DNA from 2 places in the Arthrobacter sp. 01L42 genome. Region 2 is predicted to be linked to the other one. Evidence: predicted binding sites of a transcription regulator. Region 2 holds the regulator's gene; the other holds the start of a gene.
What was found. Region 2 encodes HspR, which represses chaperone genes until heat shock. Its sites were predicted from a motif close to AAGTTGAGTCNNNNNGACTCAACTT; they were not measured.
Positions count from the first base shown of each region.

Region 1: clpB (ATP-dependent chaperone ClpB) is a predicted target of HspR. The motif match lies at 1,856-1,880, and genes of this name have one in related genera.

Region 1 is NZ_JBFTSL010000006.1:170,681-174,091, reverse strand. Features, by position in the region: gene AC1DN2_RS07190 (MFS transporter) at 1-223, opposite strand, end outside; gene AC1DN2_RS07185 (LacI family DNA-binding transcriptional regulator) at 391-1,449, opposite strand; gene clpB (ATP-dependent chaperone ClpB) at 1,913-3,411, shown strand, end outside.
Region 2 is NZ_JBFTSL010000015.1:19,978-23,388, reverse strand. Features, by position in the region: gene AC1DN2_RS13865 (DnaJ C-terminal domain-containing protein) at 264-1,247, shown strand; gene AC1DN2_RS13860 (heat shock protein transcriptional repressor HspR) at 1,263-1,685, shown strand; gene AC1DN2_RS13855 (hypothetical protein) at 2,127-2,525, shown strand; gene AC1DN2_RS13850 (elongation factor G-like protein EF-G2) at 2,632-3,411, shown strand, end outside.

The sequences.
Region 1 (3,411 bases), on a different contig from region 2:
CGGACAAGGCGTAGGTCAGGAAGAACAGCCCGGCGCCGATGCCGTACGCGGTGGCCGAGATGCCGAGGTCGATCTCCAGCCGGTCCTTGGCCATACCGATGTTGGTGCGGTCCAGGAAGGCCATGATGTAGGCGCCGATCAGCAGCGGCATGACGCGGCGTAAGATCACGCCGTTGATTTCCTGTGGTGTGCGCATCTTCTTTGTTGCGGATACAACTGACATGGGTCGGGGTCCTTGGCTCGTGGGCGGGATAGGTGGTCGGGGCGGGCATGCGGAAAGGGCAAACGGGAGGCAGTCGGCCGCGGCAGTGCGCGCGGCGCGTGGTTCGTCAGGGTCGCGGGAATGGGTAGGGCTGGCCGCGGACGGGCCGGCCCGCGTGTAGCGCGGCCTCAGCTGTCAGGAGGCGTGCAGCCGCACGTCCGCCCGACGTGCAGGCGGTGCCGGCACACTTTCGAGGTATAGGTGGCGGACGGGGAATCGATGCGTTTGAGCAGCATGGCGAACGCCTCGTTGGCCATTTCCTGCTGCGGTTGGACAATGCTGGTCAGGTTGATCAGCCCGGAGCGGCTGTGCGGCAGCCCGTCACAGCCGGCGACGGCGACGTCGTCCGGGATGCGCAGGCCGCGCGACAACGCGTATTCCATGACGCCGATGGCAAGCTCGTCGCTGCCGCAGACCACGGCCTGCGGCGGCGTTCCGGCCGAGAAGAGCCGCTCCGCCGCCAGCCGGCCGCCCTCGTTGTTCACCCTGGTGCTGATCTTCCGGTCGCCGCTGATCGTGATGCCCGCCGCGGCGGCTGTGCGGACAAACGCCTGTTCGCGGGCCAGGGAGGCCGTTGAGAACCGGGGGCCGATCACGGTGGCGATTTCGGTGAAGCCGTGGCTGAGCATGTGCTGCATCAGCGTGGTGGCTGCGGCGTCGTCGTCGATCCCGACGAAATCCGAGTCGAGGAAGTCCGCCCGGCGGGACAGGCACACGTAGGGGATGCGGGCCGCCCTCAGCGTGCGGAGCGCGGTGGCGTCGTCCCGGAGCGAGGCGGCCAGGATGATGCCATCGACGTTGCGGTGCGCGAGCGTCGAGGTGACCTGGGCGAGCACCTCCGGATCGTCCTGGGTGGTGGCGACGAACACTTCGTAGCCGGACTCCGCCGCGGCCGTAATGACGCCCTGCGCCCAGCGCGGAAACATCGGATTGATGATGTTCGGCAGGATCAGCCCGATGACCCGGGTCCGCTGCGGGTCGGTTGACTGCGACGGCTTACGGGGCCTGAAGCCGAGCTCGTTCGCCACGTGGATGATGTGGCGCCGGGTCTCGGGCGAGACGCCGCCCTTGCCGTTGAGGACGTAGGAGACCGCAGCCGAGGAAACCCCTGCAGCGCGGGCCACGGCAGCGGCCGAAACCGGCGGTACGGGGCCGTCGACGGTGGTGCTTATGGCGTGTTCGTGCATGTCCGGCCCTCCTTCGCGTCGGTTCGTTTTGCTGTGACCCCAGTTACAGTAAGGACCCCGCCGATCGTTAAGCAACGTTAAGTCATTCACGCGGGCCGTGCAGACCGACTGCTGTCGGACATGCCCATTGTTCGTGCCCGGGCCGGGGGGCATGCCCATTGTTCGTTCCCGGGCCGGGGGGACATGTCCAGCCGTGGGCCCGGGCGCTGGGCATAGTGGCACTATGGCCACTCTTCGGGCGCGGGGGAGGGCATGTCCAGCGGCGGGGTGCCCAGGGGAGGGCATGTCCAGCGGCCGGGGTGCGCGGCAGGGGTGCGCGGCCGCGGGGCGCACGGTGGCCGCGGGCGGTCGGCCCTAGACAGGCGTTTCGCTGTCGGCAAACATGGAGCCAGCCGCCCTCTTATCAAAGTTGAGCGATGTAGACTCAACTTTGATATCAGAACCTTTCCGGAAGGAGCCCTCGTTGGACGCCAAATTCACCACCAAGAGCCAGGAGGCCCTCGCTGCGGCCGCCATGAACGCCTCGACCGCGGGCAACCCGCAGCTCGAGCCCGCTCACTTGCTCAAGGCCCTCATGGACCAGCGGGAGGGCGTCGCCGTCGCGCTGCTCCGCGCCACCGGTGCCGACCCGGACGCCGTCAGTGTCCAGGCGAGCACCGCCATCAAGGCCCTTCCGTCGACTTCCGGGAGCAGCGTGCAGCAGGCGCAGTTGTCCCGGGCAGGGCTGCAGGCGATCAAGAATGCCCAGAACGAGGCCGAGCGGCTCGGGGACGCCTTTGTTTCCACCGAACACCTGCTGCTGGGCCTTGCCGCCGGGAGCGACGGCGTCGGGAAGCTCCTGCGCGAGGCCGGCGCCTCCCACGAGGCGCTGCTGGCCGCCCTCCCGGGCGTCCGCGGCGACCGCAAAGTGGACAACGCGGACCCGGAAAACTCGTTCCAGGCGCTGGAGAAGTACGGCACGGACCTCACTGCGGTCGCCCGCTCGGGCAAGCTGGACCCTGTGATTGGCCGTGATGCCGAGATCCGGCGGATCATCCAGGTCCTGAGCCGCCGCACCAAGAACAACCCCGTCATCATCGGCGAGCCCGGCGTCGGCAAGACCGCCGTCGTCGAGGGTCTCGCCCAGCGGATCGTGGAAGGCGACGTGCCCGAAAGCCTGCGCGGCAAGACGCTGATCGCCCTGGACCTCGCCTCGATGGTGGCCGGGGCGAAATACCGCGGCGAATTCGAGGAGCGGCTCAAGACTGTCCTGGAGGAAATCAAGAACTCTGAGGGGCAGATCGTCACGTTCATCGACGAGCTCCACACGGTGGTGGGTGCCGGCGCCACCGGGGACAGCTCGATGGATGCCGGCAACATGCTCAAGCCGATGCTGGCCCGCGGCGAGTTGCGCCTCATCGGTGCGACCACGCTGGACGAGTACCGCGAGAACATCGAAAAGGACCCCGCCCTGGAGCGCCGGTTCCAGCAGGTCTACGTGGGCGAGCCCAGCGTGGAGGACACCATCGGCATTCTGCGCGGCCTCAAGGAACGCTACGAGGCCCACCACAAGGTCTCCATCTCCGACTCCGCCCTCGTGGCGGCCGCGACGCTCTCCAACCGGTACATCTCCGGCCGGCAGCTGCCGGACAAGGCGATCGACCTCGTGGACGAGGCCGCGTCCCGGCTGCGCATGGAAATCGATTCGGCCCCGGAGGAGATCGACCAGCTGCGCCGCCAGGTAGACCGCCTGACCATGGAGGAACTGGCCCTGGCCGGCGAGACCGATCCCGCCTCGGTGGAACGGCTCGCGGCCCTGCGGGCGGACATGGCGGACAAGAAAGAGGAACTCGCGGGCCTGAACGCCCGGTGGGAGGCCGAGAAGGCGGGCCTGAACCGGGTGGGCGACCTGCGGGCCAAGCTTGACGAGCTCCGCTCCGCCGCGGACAAGGCCCAGCGCGAGGGGGACCTGGAGACCGCATC
Region 2 (3,411 bases):
CACCTATCGCGAAGCGAGACAAGGGGCCCCGCCCCTACGCGTGGCGGCCTAGGGTCCTGCGGACCCAAGCCGCCACGCTCCGATAGGCCCGATGCCACTCCCGGGCCCCTTGTCTCGCTCCGCTCAGCGGTTGTCTCGCCTAAGGTGAGATGAACGCAGCGCAGCTGGATAGGGGGCCGCGGCGTGGTGGGCACCGCGAAGCGGGCACGGCCCCCTATCCAGCGGAGCTCGAACCGCAATACAGACTTTGAAAGGAAACGCCATTGGCTAGCCAGGACTGGGTGGACAAGGACTTCTACAAGATCCTTGGTGTCGCCAAGGACGCTTCCGACGCCGACATCAAGAAGGCCTACCGCAAACTTGCCCGGCAGCACCACCCGGACACCAATGCGGGGAACGTCGCGTCGGAGAAGAAGTTCAAGGACATCTCCGAGGCCTATTCCGTGCTCTCGGATCCCGATGAGCGCCAGCAGTACGACGCCATCCGGGCCATGGGCGGCGGCGCACGCTTTGCCCCTGGCGGAAGCGGCGGGGCCGGCGGCGGAGCTGGCTTCGAGGACCTCTTCGGCGGGCTCTTTACCGGCGGCGGAGGCCGCCACTCCGGCGGCTACAGCACGGCCGGCGGCATGCCGCCCGAGTTTGCAGATCTCTTCGGCGGCGGCGGATTCGGCGGCGGGGGCCAGTCCTTCCAGCGGGCTCCGCAGAAGGGCTCGGACCGCACCGCGTCGACCTCGATCTCGTTCGGCGGGTCCATCCGCGGCACCACGATCGGCCTGCGTGAACCGGACGGTGAGGTCATCGACGTCCGCATCCCGGCCGGCATCAAGGACGGACAAAAGGTCCGCGTCCGCGGCAAGGGGCAGTACGCCCCCGCCGGCAACGGCGACCTCATGGTCACCGTCTCGGTAAAGCCGCACGAATTCTACGTCCGCGACGGCGACAACCTCCGGATCCACGTCCCGGTCTCCTTCCCGGAGGCGGCCCTGGGCGCAGACATCGAGGTTCCGACGGTCGACGGCGACACGGTCAAGGTCAGGGTTCCGGCAGGGACGCCCTCGGGCAGGACCCTGCGCGTCAAGGGCCGCGGCGTCAAGCACGCCAAAGCCACCGGCGATCTGCTGGTGACGATCGACGTCGCTGTTCCGCGGAAGCTGAACAAGGAAGCGGAGGAGGCCGTGAAGGCCTTCGCCGCGGCCACCGCCAATGAGGACGTCCGCGCGGGCCTGGCAGCCAAGGCCCGGCTCTAGGAACGGGATCCAGCCATGGCCATCGACTTCGACCAGCCGATCTTCGTCATCTCCGTTGCCGCGGAACTGGCGGACATGCACCCGCAGACGCTGCGCCAGTACGACCGGCTGGGCATCGTCTCGCCCAGCCGTGCCCCGGGCAAGTCGCGGCGTTACTCGCAGCGGGATGTGAATATGCTTCGCGAGGTCCAGCGGCTCTCCCAGGAGGGGGTCTCGCTGGAGGGCATCAAGCGGATCCTCCAGCTGGAGAACCAGGTGGCCGCCCTGCAGCGCCGGGTCGGAGAACTGACTGAGGAACTGGGCCGGCGCCGCCAAGGGGCCGATTCGCGGATCTTCGCCGCAGGAACTGCCGGCGACGTCGTCAGCCTGGCCCGCGGCAAGCGTCCGCAGGCGCGGTCGCAGGCGCTGGTGGTGTGGCGGCCGAGGGGCATGGGCTAGGACTCATCTCGCGGTTTCCCCAGGTTTCCCTGGTGAGCAGGGCGGCGATGACACGGCCACGGGGAATGTGTCAACCATCACGTTTTTCAGTTACGTCGCAATGCCGGGGCAAGTAGCGGCAGGAGTAAACCGAGTACACCGGAACGCAATCAGGTACCCGACCATCCGATAGTCGGGTACCTGATTTGCGTGACTTCATGCCCATTCCGCGCGTTGAATTGGAGTGTCAGAAAAGGCTGGCATGACACGCCTACAGCTCCTACGGGAAGCCCGGGCGCGGAGCCAGCGCAGGAGCAGCGTAGACGCCGGGGGGCATCGCATGCATGATTCAACCGAGTTTGATCCGTCCAGGTGTGATTCGCCCAGGTTTGATTCGCCCAGGTTTGATTCGCCCCTACGGGGCGGGTCCCGGCTGCGGCCAGTTGCGTTGACGGGCACGCCGTGAGCCCGGGGCTCCAGGCGGCCGTCCTGTTTGCCGGTTCCCTGCCGGGGCACATCCTGATGTCCCTGGGGCAGGCCCTGGTGGTCGTCTGCCTGTGCTTCGACTTCGTCCGCGCGGTCTCCGTGCCGCGATCCCGCAGCCGGTTCGTCGCCAACACGTGGTTCCGGACACTTGCACTGCCTTCCATCGTGGTCATGGCGTTCAGCGTGCTCCTCGATGCCGCCTCCGGCTCTTGGCCCGAGGTCGCCGCTGGAGTGTTCGTCATGGTCGCCGTGATCTTCAGGTGGCACCATGGCAGCGACGAGGACAGCTGGTGGACGGGCAAAGGCAAGGCCCTGGGCCGTTGGCTCCGGAACCGGGCAGCCTCCGGGTCCCTGGTTGCTCCGGCCACGGCCTGAAAAACTACGGCCTGAAAAAGACCTTGCTGTCCGGGCGTCCCAGGGTGTCCAATCCTTAACACAAGGCCCTGCAGGGCACGAGTGGATGCGACGCCGGGAGGTTCTCATGCCGTCGAAAGGCGCCAAGACGCCGTCAAGAGGACCGGTCCGGGGTACGTCTGACCTCCGGCGGGCAGACGCCAACGGCGTCGCGCCGCCGGAACAGCCGGACAAGGTCCGCAATGTGGCACTCGTGGGGCATTCCGGTTCCGGAAAAACGATGCTCACCGAGGCACTGCTTGCCGCCACCGGAGCCATCACCCGCAAGGGCTCGATCGCCGAGGGCACTACGGTGAGCGACTCGGATCCTTCCGCCATCGCGCAGCAGCGCTCCGTGGCGCTCGCGGTGGTGCCGGTGATGGTGGGGGACATCAAGGTCAACCTGCTGGACACTCCGGGCTATACGGATTTCATCGGCGAGCTGAGGGCAGGGCTCCGGGCGGCGGATGCGGTGCTGTTCGTCGTCTCGGCCACCGACGACGTCGACGCAGCGACCACGGCGCTTTGGAGCGAGTGCCAGCGGCTCGGGATGCCGCGGGCCGTGGTCATCAGCCGCCTGGACCATCCGCGCGCGGACTTCGACGCCGCCATCGCCCGCTGCCGCCTGGCATTCGGCGACTCCATCCTTCCGCTCTACCTGCCGGTCCCCGCGGACGGTCCCGTCACCGGGCTGCTGGGACTGCTGACCGGCACGGTCTCCGACTACAGTGATGCGGAACCGGCGCCGGCCACCCGGGCCGCGACCGGCGTCGAACTCGCCGCCGCGGAGTCCGCACGGGGCGCGCTGATCGAAGGGATCATTGCCGAGAGCGAAGACGAGACGCTCATGGACCGCTACCTCGGAGGC